3 regions of the Nocardioides dongkuii genome follow, and region 2 is predicted to be linked to each of the others. Evidence: predicted binding sites of a transcription regulator. Region 2 holds the regulator's gene; each other region holds the start of a gene.
The links. Region 2 encodes LexA, which represses DNA repair genes until DNA is damaged. Its sites were predicted from a motif close to TCGAACANNTGTTCGA; they were not measured.

Region 1 (5,123 bases), 570 kb from region 2:
GCACGGCGGGGTCGTCGACCACGTCGGCTGAGCCGGCGCTCAGAAGCCGCCGTTCTCCTCGCGGCGTCGGCGCCAGCGCTCCTCGATGCGCTCCATGAAGGAGCCGGAGGTCGAGCGGCCGGCACGGGCCTGGCGGCCACGGCGCGGGCGGCGGCCTCCGTCGATGACGGTGAACCCGTGGGAGGGGTGCCCCGCGGTGCGGGAGGCGTCCGCGGCGGCCGCGGCCTGCTGACCGCGGATGGCGTTGAGCGCGATGGTGGCCGAGCCCAGCATCACGACGAAGCCCGCGATGCCGACCACCCAGAGGTTCGTGATCGCCCCGGCCATCAGGACGCAGACCCCGAGGACGAAGACCGCACCGGCGGCGATGGCGCGGCGGCGGGCGGTACGACGCAGCGACGTGCCGCGCAGGGTGGAGGCGAACTTGGGATCCTCCTCGACGAGGGCGCGCTCCATCTGCTCCAGCAGTCGAAGCTCCTCTTCCGAGAGTGGCACCGGTTCCTCCAACTGATTCGAGGTCGCCAGCCGGGCTCCCCTGCCAGGCGTGTGTTCAATCTTAGGCAGGGCCCCGTGAACACGGTAGGCATGATTGAGATTTTGCTCCCACTCGCGCGGTGCCCGCCCAGGTCACCGCGCAAACGATCGGCGCGCACGCTGATCCTGGCACAGCAGGCTGGCGGGTCCGACGACGGCCGGTCCGAACCGGTCGAGCGCCCGGTCGACGGCCCGGTCGGCGTCGGCCCAGCCGTGGTCCGGCTCCCCGAGGACGTGCTGGTGGTGCACGCCGTCGCGCGGCACCAACCCCTCGACGCGGACCCCGACGAGCCGCAGCCGCTCGCGCGACACGCCCACGGCGTCGAAGAGCCCGACCGCGGTGCGGTAGACCTCCTGGGTCACGTCGGTCGGCTCCGGCAGGGTGCGCGACCGGGTGATCGTGCGGAAGTCGGCGTACCGGACCGTGATGGCGACCGTGCGGCCGACCTTGTCAGCGGCGCGCATCCGGTGGGTGACCCGGGCCGCGAGCCGGAGCAGCTGGCGCAGCACGACGCCGCGGTCGGCGCTGTCGCGCCCGAACGTCTCCTGGGCCCCCATCGAGCGGTCGGGCTCCCCCACCCCGAACCCCGCGGCGTTGCGGGCCACCACCTCCCGACGGTCGGCGCCCGAGGCCAGCACCCGCAGCTGGGCGCCGAGGCCCGGCCCGAGGTGGTGCTGGAGCACCGCGAGCGGAGTGCGGACCACGTCGCCCACGGTCTCGAGGCCGAGCCCCCGCAGCGTGGCGCGGGTGCTGGCACCCACGCCGTACAGCTCCCCGACGTCGAGGGGCTCGAGGTAGGCGGCGACCCGGTCGGGCGGCAGCACCAGGACCCCGTCGGGCTTGGCGCGCCGGCTGGCGAGCTTGGCCACCGACAGCGACGCCGCGATGCCGACCGAGCAGGTGATCCCCTGCTCGTCGTGGATGCGGGAGCGCAGCTGCTCGGCGATCGCCGTCGGCGGGCCGAGCCGGCGCACGGAGCCCCGGACGTCGAGGAATGCCTCGTCGAGGGAGACCACCTCGACCTGGGGCGTCACCCGGCGGAAGGTCTCCATCACCGCCCGCGAGACCGTCGAGAACGCCGCGAAGTCCGGCGCCAGGGTGACCGCCCGGGGGCAGAGCCGGCGCGCCTCGGAGCCGGGCATGCCCGAGCGGACGCCGTGCCCGCGCGCGAGGTAGTTGGCCGAGAGCACCACGCCCCGGTGGCCGCCGCCGACGATCACCGGCACGTCCTGGAGGTCGGGCCGGTCCCGGGTGGCGACCGAGGCGTAGAACGCGTCCATGTCAACGTGCAGGATCGGGGTGCTGGCGGCTGATCCCGTCGGCCCCGGCGTCACGGGGCGGACCGGTCAGCGGGTGGCGAGGACGTGCAGCTGGGTCGCCAGCGGGAGGTACTCGGGGCGCTCGGCCACGGCGTGCTCGAGCTCGACCAGCGCCGCCGTGGCGCCCGGCTCGAGGTCGAGCAGCGACCCGGGGACCAGGTCGGCGAAGACGCGGACCCCGTGGACCCGGGTCGTCTCCAGGCCGGCGGCAGCCAGGAGGTCGGCGAGCTCGTCGCGCGTGTAGCGGCGCCCGGCCCGCCCGGTGGGCGAGGTGTCGTCGAGGAGGGCGAGAGCCTGCTGGAAGTGGCCCGCCACCGCCCGGGCCACCACGGCGGCGTGCCGCTGGGCGACGACCAGGCTGAGCGTGCCGCCCGGTCGCAGCACCTCGCCCAGCGTCGCGAGGGCGGCGGCGGGGTCGTCGACGACCTCGAGGACGCCGTGGCAGAGGACGACGTCGGCGGCGTCCGGGCCCGCGACATCGAGCAGCGTGGAGAGCTCGCCCTGCTGCCCGGCGACCTCGACCCCCTGCTCGCGGGCCCGGCGGCCCAGCGCGGCCAGGGCGTCGGGGCTGGGGTCGACGACGGTGACCCGGTGCCCGAGCTCGGCGACCCGCACGGCGAGGCCGCCGGTGCCACCACCGATGTCGAGGACGTCGAGAGCGCCCGCGGACCCGCCGTCCAGGACGGGGCGCAGCGACTCCCAGACGACGGCCGTGCGCGCCGCGCCGCGGCGCTCGCTGGGTCGGTCGGTCGCTGGCATGCGGACCAGCCTAGGGGGTCACGGAGCCACGTCGGCGGCACGGTCGGCGGCTCCCGTCAGCCCGCGCGCGTCGCCGGCGCGTCGACGCTCGCGTGCGGGACCAGGCCGAGGGCGCGCTCGACGACGGCGAGGAAGCGGTCGGCGTCCCGCACCAGGTCGTCGGCCTCGCGCGGGGTCACCGCACGGGTGGAGCCGGCCTCGGCGGCCGCCCGCTTCGTGGCGCCGGCAGCGAAGAACGCCGCCCACTCCGCGAGCTCGGGAGCCACCTCGGTGAGCAGCACCCAGGCGTTCTTCTGCGGACGGCGGCGGGCCGGCGCCGGGCGGGCCCGCGCGGCCAGCAGCGCCGCGGCCGAGCGCAGGGCCGCCACGTGGGCGCAGGCGTAGCGGGTTGGCGCGTCGGGGGCCACCATCGCCTCGCTCAGCGACTCCGCCGCGCGGGCGAGGTAGGAGTGGGTCGTCGCGGGCAGCGCGTAGGGGTGGGGCGCTGCCGGGGCAGGTGCAGGGTGGGTCATCGCGTCTCCTCGTGCCACCGACCCCCAGGCCCGGCGGGAGCGGGGGTCGAGGTCGCTCCCGCCGGACGGTTCGAACGTGTGTTCGAACTGGTGCCTACGTTACACCCGGGTGCCGACAGGACGTCAAGAGATCAGCGGGACGCGTCGGCGGGCGCGGGCGCGTCCACGCCGTGGAGGTACGCCGTGGTGTCGCGGTGGAGGAGGAACCACAGGTAGACCACCTCGAGGACGAGCGAGGCGACCGAGAAGACGACGAACACGGTCGGCGGGCCCGTTTGGATGCCCGCCACGGTGCCGATCGCGGTGAACCCGATCAGGACCACGAGCGATATCCGCGCCCACTCGTGCCCGGCCCGGAAGAACACGTCGAGCACCCACGCCAGGCCGGCCATGGTGGCGAAGAGGACCAGGGCCACCGGCACGAAGGCCGGGATCTGGACCGAGCTCGCCTCGACGGCCTCGAGGCCCCCGGCGCGGTAGGTCCGGCGGACCGACGCGTTGCCCTCCGCCCAGGAGCGCACCAGCTCGTCCTCGAGGAAGACGGTGAGGACGGCGGCCACGCCGCCGAGGACGACCAGCGCCGTCAGTACCTGGGTCGCGCGGGTGACCGAGGTCGGCTGCTGCCGGGGCATGGGTGTCCTTTCGACGGGGCCTCACCGACCCGCTGGGCTGGCTAGGGTCGCAGTATGGCGTCCGAGCACCCCGCGATCACACGCTTCCGAGACGAGCACGCACGACGCGGGGGCGCCGGTGCGGTCGTCATTCTGCCGGACTCGGTCCACACGGCCGCACTCGCCGCCGACGCGCTCGGCTGCGAGGTCGGCGCGATCGCCAACAGCCTGCTCTTCGACGCCGACGGCTCCCCCGTGCTGATCCTCACCTCCGGGGCGCACCGGGTCGACACCGCGAAGGCCGCCGCGGCGGTCGGCGTCGGGTCGCTGCGGCGCGCGACGCCGGAGTTCGTGCGCGAGCACACCGGGCAGGTGATCGGCGGGGTCTCCCCCATCGGCCACCCGGCGCCGGTGCCGACGTACCTCGACCCGTGGCTGCGCCGGCACGAGGTCGTCTGGGCGGCCGCCGGACACCCGGCCGCGGTGTTCTCGACCACGGTCGAGGAGCTGCTCGCGATGACCGGCGCGGTCGAGATCGACGTGGCCTGACCACCTCGGGGTCCTCGTGCTCGCCCCGGAGGCCTAGGGTCCAGCCATGGCGCGGGTGGTGGTCGTGGGCGGCGGGTTCGGCGGGATGGCGAGCGCCGCGCGGCTGGCCAAGCTGGGTCACGGGGTGACCCTGGTCGAGCGGTCGGCATCGCTGGGCGGCGCGCTCTCGAGCGTCGAGGCCGACGGGTTCACCTGGGACGCGGGCCCGACGTCCACGCTGCTGCCGGCGGTGCTGCGCGACCTGTTCCGCAAGTCCGGCCGCCCGCTGGAGCGCGAGCTGGAGCTGGTGGCGCTCGACGTCGTGCGGGTGCACCAGTTCGAGGACCGGAGCCGGGTGCGGCTGCCGGGCGGCACCCGAGGCGCGCAGCTCGCGGCGATCGAGGAGCTCGGGCCGGGACTGGGCCAGCGCTGGGTCGACCACGTCGCGTCGTACACCGAGGACTGGGAGGTGCTGCGGCGGCACTACCTCGAGGTCCCGTGGACGCCGGACGCGCTGCCGCGCAAGGTCGCCGCACGCCTCGACAGCCGCGAGAGCCTGCACACCCGGCTGCGCCGGACGTTCAAGGACGAGCGGCTGCGCCACCTCGCCGGCCACCCGTTCGTCGCGGCCGGGCACGACCTGCGCAACGTGCCGGCGTGGGCCGGGCTGCACGCCTACCTCGAGCAGCGGTTCGACGCCTGGACCGTCCCGGGCGGGATGGCCCGGCTCGGGACCGTCCTCGGCGACCGCCTGGCGACCCGCAAGGTGGAGGTGCTCACCTCGACGACGGTGCACGACCTCGTCGTCCGCGGCGGCCGCGTGGTGGCCGTCAGCACCTCCGAGGGCACCCTGGACGCC
Region 2 (5,123 bases):
GACCTGCCGCGTCCGCCCGGCGGGCGGCGCGCCGCGCGCTGAGCGGGGTGGTCGAGCAGGGAAGGCGCCCCGCGCCTGACCGTTGTCGAGACTGTGAGTCTTTCCTTGCAGCCCTGATCACTGATGGGCTGTGGGTACGACGGCCGCGGGTGTGACCCCTGTCGAGACTGGCCCTGCGAGTCCTTGGGGACTTAGAGGTGCCTTCCTCGGGACTTGTCCGCTCGTGGTCGTCGGCCCCGGCCCAGGTCGGAGGAGCTGGCCTGATCAGGAGCTTGACCGCCTGGCGTTAGCGGCGCCCGACGTGTCTCATCACAGTCCTGCCGATTCTCCGTCCCGGACCGGAACCACGTCCCCGTCCGGCAAGGAGAGAACGCATGACCAGTCTGACTGACTCGATCGACCTGCGGGAGGTAGTCGACGTCGTCATCGGCGTCGACACCCACGTGCACACCCACTCGGCTGCCGTCGTCGATGCCCGTACCGGTGGAGTGCTCGGTGAGATCACCGTCGAGGCCACCTGCGAGGGCTACGCCGAGCTCATCGAGTTCACCGAGCGTCACGCCGCCCTGCGTGCCTGGGCGATCGAGGGAACCGGCAGCCACGGCGCCGGCCTGACCCGAACCCTCAGCGAGCGCAGCGAGGTCGTCATCGAGCTCGACCGGCCCGTGCGGGCCAAGCGCCGCAACGGCGCGAAGTCCGACCCCCTCGACGCGATCCGCGCCGCCCGCGAGGCCCTAGCCCGACCCCGACTCGGCACCCCACGCACCGGTGGCGACCGCCAAGCCCTGGCCGTCCTGGTCACCGCACGACGCTCCGCGATCCAGGCAGCCGGCGATGCGCAACGGCAACTGTTCGCCCTGATCATCGCCGCCCCCGAACAGATCCGGAGCCGCTTTCGAGGCCAGCAACTGAAAACGATGATCCGCACCGCCGCCGCGATGCGCACCCACACCACCTGGGACCTCGAGACCACCACGACCGTGACCACACTGCGGACCCTGGCCCGCCGCAGCCAACACCTGCAGGCCGAGGCCGACGACTACGAGAAGACCATCACCGCCATCGTGAAGTCATGGCGCCCAGACCTCCTCGACCAACCCGGAATCGGACCGATCACCGCCGCGATCGTGCTGTGCGCCTGGTCCCACCCCGGCCGCATCCACTCCGAAGCAGCCTTCGCGATGCTCGCCGGCGCCGCACCCATCCCCGCCAACTCCGGCCAAACCACCAACCGCTACCGCCTCAACCGCTACGGCGACCGACAACTCAACCGCGCCCTGCACACCATCGCCATCACCCGGCAACGCTGCCACCAACCCACCCGCGACTACACCGCCCGCCGCACCACCGAAGGCAAGAACCCCCGCGAGATCCGCCGATGCCTCAAGCGCTACATCGCCCGCGACCTCTACCGACGCCTCGAGAACCCACCATCACCCCTTGACGCAACATAGGAGCGTCCCCCGCAGCCTGCCACCGCCGTACGCCGGCTCACCGGGTTTCGACAACGCTCACCCGCTAGTGCGGCCTCGCTGCTCAACCCCCGGCGGTGGTCGAGCAGGGAAGGCGCCCCGCGCCTGACCGTTGTCGAGACCCCCGCAGCATCCCCACGACCCCCACCACCGCCGTACGTCGGCTCACCGGGTTTCGACAACGCTCACCCGCTAGCGCGGCTTCGCTGCTCAACCACCGGGTGGGCGCGGATTCGCTGCTCAACCACCGGGAAATGCCGCAGGGGCGGGGCCACCGCTGGCCCCGCCCCTGTCTTCCCCGGCCCGTCAGCCGGGGTCGAGGCGGCTGACGAAGTCTGTGTGTGCGGGCTACTCCGTGGGGACGCGGAGCCGCTGGCCGGCGACGAGCATCGCCGAGTCGAGGGCGTTGAGCCGCTCGATGCGCTGCACCATCTCGCGCGTGTCGCCGTCGCCGCTGGCGTCGGCGGCGATGTCCCAGAGGGTCTCGCCGGTGCCGACGGTGACCACGGTGGTGGGCGCGGCGGCGCCGCTCTCGTTGCTGGCGACCGAGCCGGCCGCGACGAACAGGCCGACGGCGAGCAGGACGGCCATCGACAGCACGAACACCGCCAGCCGGCCGCGCCGGGTCAGGCGCAGGGTCGTGGTGGGAACCATCGGGTGGGTCATCGTGCTCATCGGGACCTCCTGGGGAAGTGGCGGTCAGCCTTGGATCGTGCGGTCGGACTGATGTCTAGTGGGAGCCACCGACAGTCCGTCCGGATCGAACATGTGTACGAGACTAGATCAGGTGTTCGAACAGAATCAAGGGTCCGACGAACATTTGTTCGAACGACACGCCGTTCGAACAAGTGTTTGAAACTGGGGCGGCAGGAGGACTACCGTGGGGCCACGAGCAAGCCGGGCCGTCGACGGCCCAGACGAAAGGCGTCCCGCATGGCCACCAAGAAGAACGTCCGCGAGCTGCCCGACGGGCCGCCCGACGCGACCGGCCTCACCCCCCGCCAGCTGGGCGTGCTCGGCCACATCAAGGACAGCATCGAGAAGCGCGGCTACCCGCCGAGCATGCGTGAGATCGGGCAGGCCGTCGGTCTGACCAGCTCCTCGAGCGTGGCCCACCAGCTGAAGGTCCTGGAGGAGAAGGGGTTCCTCAAGCGCGACCCCAACCGGCCGCGCGCGCTCGAGGTGTTCCTGCCCGAGGTGATGGCGGCCCGCCGCACGCTCAGCAGCGCCGAGGAGTCGTCGTACGACGAGACCGGTGTCGGCGACGCCGCCCCGGTCCCGACCAACGTCCCGCTGCTCGGGCGGATCGCGGCCGGTGGCCCGATCCTGGCCGAGGAGCGCTTCGAGGACGTCTTCCCGCTGCCTAAGCAGCTGGTCGGCGAGGGCGAGCTGTTCCTGCTCGAGGTCTCCGGCGACTCGATGATCGACGCGGCGATCTGCAGCGGTGACTACGTCGTGATCCGGCGCGAGCAGACCGCCGAGAACGGCGACATGGTCGCCGCGCTGCTCGACGGCGAGGCGACGGTCAAGACGTTCCGCCGCAAGGACGGCAAGGTCTGGCTGCTCCCCCACAACGACGCCTACGACCCGATCGACGGCACCCACGCGACGATCCTCGGGAAGGTCACCGCGGTCCTGCGACGAGTCTGAGGTTGTCGGCGCTGCGTGCGAGGATCGACGTCTGCTCGTCGCTCGTTCTCGGATGGAGATCCTCGTGCCCGCTCGTCCCCGCACTCGCACGGCCGCCGTCGTCCTCGGCGCCCTGGCGGTCGCCGCCTCGCTGCTGACGGCGCCCGGCCCCGCGGTCGCGGCGCCGGCGGCGACCGACCCGACGCCGGGTCCTGCGGCCGGCACGGAGGGCGGCACGGAGGCCGCCGCGGTCGAGGTGCTCGAGGAGGCGCGCGACGTGCTCTCCGGCGACCCGCAGGGCCGCGACGCCACGATCGTGCTGCACGACCTGGCGCTCGCGGCCGGCGACCTGCCCGAGGACCGCTTCGGCGAGGCCGACCGGATCCTGGCCCGGCCCACCGACGGCCCGCGCGACCCGCTCGGCAACGGCTACGGCCCCAACGCCGACCCCACCTCGACCTGCGGGGTCGTCTGCGTCCACTGGGCCCGGGCCACCGGCGACGCTCCCGACCTCGCCGACGGTGACGGCGACGGGATCCCCGACCACGTCGAGACCGTGCTGGCCACGCTGACCTCGATCCACGACACCTACGTCCGCGCCGGCTATCGCACGCCGGTGGCCGACGGCAACCGCGGCGGCAACGCCAAGACCGACATCTACCTCGCCGACATCGGCTCCGACGGGCTCTACGGCTACTGCGCGCCCGACGACGAGCCGACCCGGCCCGCGGCGCCCGCCTACTGCGTGCTCGACGACGACTACAGCAGGGCCGAGTTCCCGGCGAACACCCCGCTGGAGAACCTCCAGGTGACCGCGGCGCACGAGTACTTCCACGCCGTCCAGTACGCCTACGACATCTTCGAGGACGGCTGGTTCCTGGAGTCGACCGCGGCCTGGGTCGAGGACGAGCTGTACGACGGGGTCAACGACAACCGGCAGTACCTCCGGCAGAGCCCGCTCGCGCAGCCGTCGCGGTCGATCGACGACGGCTCCGGGATCCGCGTCTACGGCAGCTGGATCTTCTTCCGCTACCTCACCGAGCGCTCCCCCGCCGCCCAGGGCGGGCTGCCCACGATCGTCCGGGACATGTGGCGCAAGGCGGCCGGCAACGCCCGCCGCACCGACCCGCACTCGATGCGGGCCGTCGCCGCGGTGCTGGCCGCGCGCAAGATGAAGCTCCCGCGCACCGTCGCGCGCTTCGCTGCCGCCAACCGCCGGCCGGCCACGGCGTACGACGAGGGCGCGTCGTACCCCGTCGCCGCCTTGGCGGGCGTGCTCCGCGTCGGTCGCCGCGACACCCGCCGCACCACCACCCGGATCGACCACCTGAGCAGCTCGACGGTGCGCGTCCAGCGGCGCGGGTCGATGGGCAAGGCCTGGCGCCTGCGAGTCGCCGTCGACCTCGGGCCGAAGGTGGCCTCGCCCGCCGCGGTGGTCACCGTGCGCACCAAGTCCGGTCGGTTCCAGACCCGGCTGGTCCGTCTCGGCCGGTCCGGACGCGGCGGCGTCACGGTGCCGTTCGGGTCCCGCGCGATCCGCTACGCCGAGGTGACGATGGTCAACGCCAGCCGCCGCTTCGACTGCTTCCAGGGCAGCTACTTCTCCTGCCAGGGGGCGCCCCGCGACGACAACCAGCGGGCGCGGCTCACGGTGTCGACGAAGAAGGCCACCCGCTACAGCAGGTGAGCGTTCGTGCGCCGGACGTCATACGCCCTGGTCGTCATCGCCACCCGTTCGTATGACGTCCCGGCGGGACCCGTGCACACTCACGCCGACTCGGCCTCCAGGGGGCGTCAGCTGGGGTCGGCGGCGAGGCGGGAGAGGGCCTTCCGGACGACGGCGGGGTCGGTGGTGGTCCACATCGGCGGGAGGCTGGACTTGAGGAAGCCTCCGTAGCGGGCGGTCGCGAGCCTCGGGTCGAGGACGGCGACCACGCCGCGGTCGGTGGTGGTGCGGATCAGCCGGCCGGCGCCCTGGGCGAGAAGCAGGGCGGCGTGGGTGGCGGCGACCTGCATGAAGCC
Region 3 (5,123 bases), 300 kb from region 2:
CCGCGCTGGAGGGGCTGCTCGGCCACCCGCCCACCGCCCACGCCGGGGTGCTGCTCGAGCCGACGCTCACCGTGCGCGGGTCGAGCTGACCCAGCAGTCGACTCAGAAGTCCTTGGACCACAGGTTGACGGCGTAGTCGACCTCGGTGCCCTCGTGGGTCGCGAGCACGTCGTCGGCGACCTGGGGCACCAGCTCGATGCGGACGACGGCCTCGAGGTCCGCGCGCGACGTGAACGACCAGCGCACGTCGACCGGCGTACGCCGCCAGTCGCGCGCCGTCCAGAAGCGCTCGACGGCGTCCGGGTCCACCTCGGGGTAGCTGCGCCGGAACCAGCCGCCGAACGTGGAGCGCGTCGGGTCGTTGTCGATCACGAACGCCGTGCCGCCGCGGCGTACCACCCGGTCCAGCTCGGCGAGCCCCGGCTCGCAGCCGGGCCCGAAGAAGTACGCCCAGCGGGCGTGCACGACGTCGACGGAGCGGTCGGGGAGCGGCAGCGCCTGGGCGGTGCCCTGCTCGACCCGGACGGCGGCGAGCCGGCGGGTACGGCGGCGCGCGATCGCGGCCAGGTCCGGGTGCGGCTCGACGCCGACCACCGAGGCGGCGGTCTGCGCGAACCGCGGCAGGTGGAAGCCGGTCCCGCACCCGACGTCGAGCACGTCCCGACCGGCCCAGGTCGCCTGCGCGGCCATCGCGGCCTCGAGCAGGCCGTCGGGGTCGACGGCGCGGTTCTCGATCTCGTACGTCGCGGGGTGGTGCCAGATGTTGGGGCTGGGCCGCGCCCCGGCGAGCGGGCTGCTCATCGGACCGCGGAGCCGCTCAGATGCGGACCAGGCCGTGCGGGGTCTGCACCTTGGCGGCGATGACGCCGGGGGTGCCGTGCGGTGCGACCCAGTCGACCTTGACGTCCTCGAGCGGCGCCTCGACGGTCTCGCCGAGCCACTCGCTCACCCGCAGCGGGTCGCCGGCGATCTCCAGGGAGGCCAGCGAGTACTCGCCGTCGGCCCCGGCGCTCGGGTGCAGGGCGGGCGGGACCTCCCACTCGACGAAGAACGGGAGCTGCGGGTCGGCGATCAGGCCGTTGACGCCGATCTGCTTCCAGCGCAGCTCGGTGCCGTCGGGGCGGTGCCGGTTGCCCTGGGCCGCCTCCCGGCCCAGGCGGGTCTCGACGGCGGAGATGTCGGGCACGGCGACGACCCAGCCGAGCCACCCGCCGCCGAGGGCGGAGCGGGCGCGGACGGCCTGGCCGAACGGCGCCTTGTCGGAGGCCGGGTGGTCGAGCACCTCGACGATCTCCAGGTAGGTGCCGCCGGCGAGCGGCATCGTCATGTTGCGGGTGCCGAAGCGAGGATGCACCCCACCGTCGACGAAGGGGCGACCGAGCAGGGCCCCGATGCGCTGGGCCGTGCCGGCGAGTCCGTCCGGTCCAGCTGCGTACGAGAGGTGATCCAAGCGCATAGCAGAGATTGTGGGCGAGCCGCTCGGGCCTCCCCACAGCGGGGTCGGGATCTCTTGACGTCGAGAGGTCGTGTCGAAGATCTCACCCCGGCCTACCGGCGCCTCGCGTAGCGGACGTCGCCGTTCGGAAGTCGCTCCGCGGACCACGCGGCGTCGTGGGCCCGGTGGTGGTGGAGGTGGCAGAGGAGGGTGCCGTTGGCCAGGTCGGTGGCCCCGCCGGCCGCCCAGGCCACCCAGTGGTGGGCCTCGGCCCAGGTGCCGGGGATGTCGCAGCCCTCCGCGCGGCAGGTGCGGTCGCGCAGCAGGAGCGCCCGACGCTGGGCGGCGGTGTAGAGACGTCGGCGGCGGCCGAGGTCGAGGACCTCGGAGGCGCCGCCGAGCACGGCGGGGACGAGGTGGGCGTTGCACGCGAGCCGGCGGGCCTCGCCGGCGCTGATCGTGCCGCCGCCGACGATCTCGGCCACCCCGAGGTCCTTCGTCAGCTGGTCGAGGTGCGCGACGACGAACATGGTGGTGGCGTCGCCGCCGTGGAGCGGCAGTCGGCGGGGGTCGATGGTCTCGAGGAGCTGCACGAACGCCTGGCCGAGCCGTCGGGAGTAGGACCCGACTCCGGCGGTGGCTGTCCCTCCGGTGTCCTTGCGAGGGTTGGTGAAGGACTCGAGGTAGGTCGCCAACCGGTGTGCGGCGGCGTCGGGGAGGAGCCCGGAGATCCGGGTGGTGCCGTCGCCCCGCCGGCGGAGGCTGAGCTTGGTGCGCTCGCGGGCAGTGCGCTCGGCGTCCTCGAGGAGTCGGGCCTCGTGCTCGTCGGCGGCGTCGGGGTCGACGCAGGCGAGGATCCGGCGGCCGAGGCGGCGCAGGTCGCCGGGCGCGTGGTGGGCGGCGTACCCGACCAGGGCCTCCTCGGCCCGGGCGCGGAGCTCGGCGCCGAGGTCGGCGGGCAGCTCGGCGAGCGCGTGCGCGATCACGCGGGCCTGCGCGAGCGAGACGCTGCCCTCGCGCAGGCCCGCGGCCAGGTGCGGGTGCTCGCGGTCGAGGGCGGTCGCCAGCCGGGCGTCCGCCCGGGACGCCGCCGTGTCCTGCCGGGTCCGGTGGGCGACCCAAGCGGCGACGTCGCGGGTGCCGGTCTCCTCGGCCACGTCGTCCGCTGCGGTGACCCGCAGCCGCAGCTCGGCGACCTGGGACTCCAGGGCGGTCAGCTCGACGAGCGCCTGCGCCTTCTGCCCGGTGGTCATGAAGACCGGGTTGGCGTCCGCGACGTCCTTCAGGGCCTCGCGGGTGGCCGCGACGAACCCCAGCACCGGGTGGGTGTCAGGGGTGCGGGTGTCCATCGAGCCTCCACCGGAGATCAGAGTGATCACGGATGGGCGCTCATCGGGTCCCGGGTGGCTGCCTGGCTGCGGCGAGGTTCCTGCTCGATGCGTCCCGCACGCCCTTCGACGTCCCGAGGAACTGCCACCTCGGGCGTGCACTCCTATTCGAACACACGTTCGAACGGGTGTCAATCCCTCGACCGGGTCGAATCCGGCGAGCTCAGCGGCCTACCTGTCGGTGTCGTCCGTCGGCGAGAGCCGGGCCCGGCTCACGAGCGCCCCGGCGACGTACGCGACGGCCAGGAGCGGGATGACGTAGGGCAGGAGGCTCAGCACGGCCACGAGGTAGCCGTCGTCATCACCTGGGTCGGCGTCGTGTGGACGGGGGTACCAGGTGTCGTCGTCCGCGGTGTGCAGGAAGACGGCCGACGCCAGAGCAGTGAGCAGGCAGAGGACGAGAACGTGCAGCGCGATCGTGACGGCTCTCCGCATGGCAGCAGCATGGCGGTGGCGGAGCGGTCGGCGGGGCGGGATGCGCCGAATGGTTCAGGGACCCGGCACGGCCGCGCCGTCACGCTGCGCAACGAGGCACTGACCTGCCTCGACCGCCGCGCCGAAGGCTGCGCAGCTCCCGTGGTGGCGGGGCTCCATCTCCGTGATGCCGGGGAACTGGAACGCGTGCCGTCGGAGGACGGTCCAGAGGTGCTGGGACTGAGCGCTCGTGCTCGACCCGACGCCGTCGAGGTCGAGGTCGATGACGGCCCGGGTGCCGACGATGCTCGTGGACCTCAGCGTCCCCGGTCCCGCGAACGTCGTGCAGCCGCTCTTCTCCTCCCGGCGAGGACCGGCGAAGTACGCCCTCAGGGCCACGTCCAACCGGGTCGCGAGGGACTCCGCCGCTCCGGCGGGACGCGAGAACGCGGAGTAGGGGCCGACGGGAGAGCCGCACGCGAAGAAGACCAGCACCTCGCCGTCGTCGGGTGTCGCCGCGACCTCGCGCGCCGGTGCGCACGGTGGGGTCCGCGCCGGCTCGGGCGACCGGGACTCGCGTGGCCGGGGGAAGGGTTCGGCATCCTCGGTCGCGGACCCGCAGCCCACAGCGAGTGCCGCGAGCACCGCCGTGAGCAGGACGGGATGACGCGGGGAGCGGGACACAGTTGCCTCCAGCGAGTGGTCGTCGAGACATCCGTGTGACGCCCTGGGACCCGGAGGAGTTGTCCACACGACCCCCCGGCAGTCCCTACGATGCGGGGGCATGAGCCGACCGCTGCGCGTCGCAGCCGCCCTGGTGGCACTGGCGGTGCTGCTCTCGGGACCTGCGAGCAGCGCCGGACCGAGGCTCCTCGACGTGGGCCGCGGCGGCGACGGGCACGTGGTGGTGGGGACCGGTCCCGGACCGCATGCAGCGACCTTCTACGCCGCCGACGTCTGCCTCCGGCGCCCCGGAGTCGCCCGGATCACGGACGTCCGTCTCAGGAACCCGGTCGGGGGTGCTCAGGTCACGGACTACACGGTCGTGCGCGGGTGGGACGGGATGCCGCTCGCCACGGCCAAGCCTCTGCGGAAGGTGCGCTCGCTCCACGGGACCCGTCGGGTCAAGGGCCGGTGCGGCCGCCGGGACCACGCCTTCTGGGTCCTCTACGTGGAGGTCACCAAGCCGGCGGAGTCGCCGGCAGCGGGTGGAGACGGCCTGCGCATCAGCTACCGCGACGGCGAGCGCACACGGGTCGCCAGGACCCGGTGGGGCTTCTACCTCTGCGAGGACGTACGCCGCGAGGAGTGCACGGACGCGACGGGCTGAGCCGGCTCAGTGCGGGTCGGCCGGGTGCAGCGCCAGCGTCGAGCGCGAGCGCAGGTGCGCCTCGCAGTGCCGCGCCAGCTCGTCGTACGCCGGCCGGCCCATCAGCTCGATCAGCTCGGGCGCGGAGGTGACGTAGAGCGGCTCCAGGGCGACGTGCGCCTCGGTGTTGCCGGTGCAGTACCAGTCGAGGTCGTGGCCGCCGGGACCCCAGCCGCGGCGGTCGTACTCCGCGATCGAGACCTCGGTGTACGTCGTGCCGTCCTGGCGGGTCACGTCGCGGAAGGTGCGTCGGATCGGCAGCTGCCAGCACACGTCCGGCTTGGTCTCGAGCGGGTGCTTGTCGAGCACGTACGCGAGGGCGTGCAGCGCGCAGCCGGCGCCGCCCCCGCCGCCCGGCGGCGCGAAGCCCGGGCGGTTCTGGAAGACGCAGGCCTGCTGGCCGTCGACCACGATCGTGAGCGTCTTGCGCTCGCCCTCGTCGTCGACCTCGACCCAGTCCTCGGTGGTGACCTCCCGGCCCCGGGGGCCGTGCTGCCAGAGGTTCTCGTCGAGCATG

Region 1: H4O22_RS07235 (SAV_6107 family HEPN domain-containing protein) is a predicted target of LexA. The motif match lies at 3,196-3,211, and genes of this name have one in related genera.
Region 3: H4O22_RS02805 (HNH endonuclease signature motif containing protein) is a predicted target of LexA. The motif match lies at 2,932-2,947, and genes of this name have one in related genera.

Annotation. Positions count from the first base shown of each region.
Region 1 is NZ_CP059903.1:1,481,858-1,486,980, reverse strand. It holds gene H4O22_RS07255 (transglutaminase TgpA family protein) at 1-31, shown strand, start outside; gene H4O22_RS07250 (DUF3040 domain-containing protein) at 40-495, opposite strand; gene dinB (DNA polymerase IV) at 628-1,869, opposite strand; gene H4O22_RS07240 (class I SAM-dependent methyltransferase) at 1,882-2,613, opposite strand; gene H4O22_RS07235 (SAV_6107 family HEPN domain-containing protein) at 2,670-3,125, opposite strand; gene H4O22_RS07230 (hypothetical protein) at 3,257-3,757, opposite strand; gene H4O22_RS07225 (YbaK/EbsC family protein) at 3,812-4,285, shown strand; gene H4O22_RS07220 (phytoene desaturase family protein) at 4,332-5,123, shown strand, end outside.
Region 2 is NZ_CP059903.1:908,779-913,901, reverse strand. It holds gene H4O22_RS04355 (hypothetical protein) at 1-42, shown strand, start outside; gene H4O22_RS04350 (IS110 family RNA-guided transposase) at 375-1,454, shown strand; gene H4O22_RS04345 (LysM peptidoglycan-binding domain-containing protein) at 1,821-2,147, opposite strand; gene lexA (transcriptional repressor LexA) at 2,406-3,122, shown strand; gene H4O22_RS04335 (MXAN_6640 family putative metalloprotease) at 3,175-4,788, shown strand; gene H4O22_RS04330 (ATP-dependent DNA helicase) at 4,896-5,123, opposite strand, start outside.
Region 3 is NZ_CP059903.1:610,002-615,124, forward strand. It holds gene H4O22_RS02790 (LacI family DNA-binding transcriptional regulator) at 1-89, shown strand, start outside; gene H4O22_RS02795 (class I SAM-dependent methyltransferase) at 103-801, opposite strand; gene H4O22_RS02800 (VOC family protein) at 818-1,456, opposite strand; gene H4O22_RS02805 (HNH endonuclease signature motif containing protein) at 1,549-2,814, opposite strand; gene H4O22_RS02810 (hypothetical protein) at 2,995-3,258, opposite strand; gene H4O22_RS02815 (hypothetical protein) at 3,313-3,732, opposite strand; gene H4O22_RS02820 (hypothetical protein) at 4,022-4,567, shown strand; gene H4O22_RS02825 (DUF3109 family protein) at 4,574-5,123, opposite strand, start outside.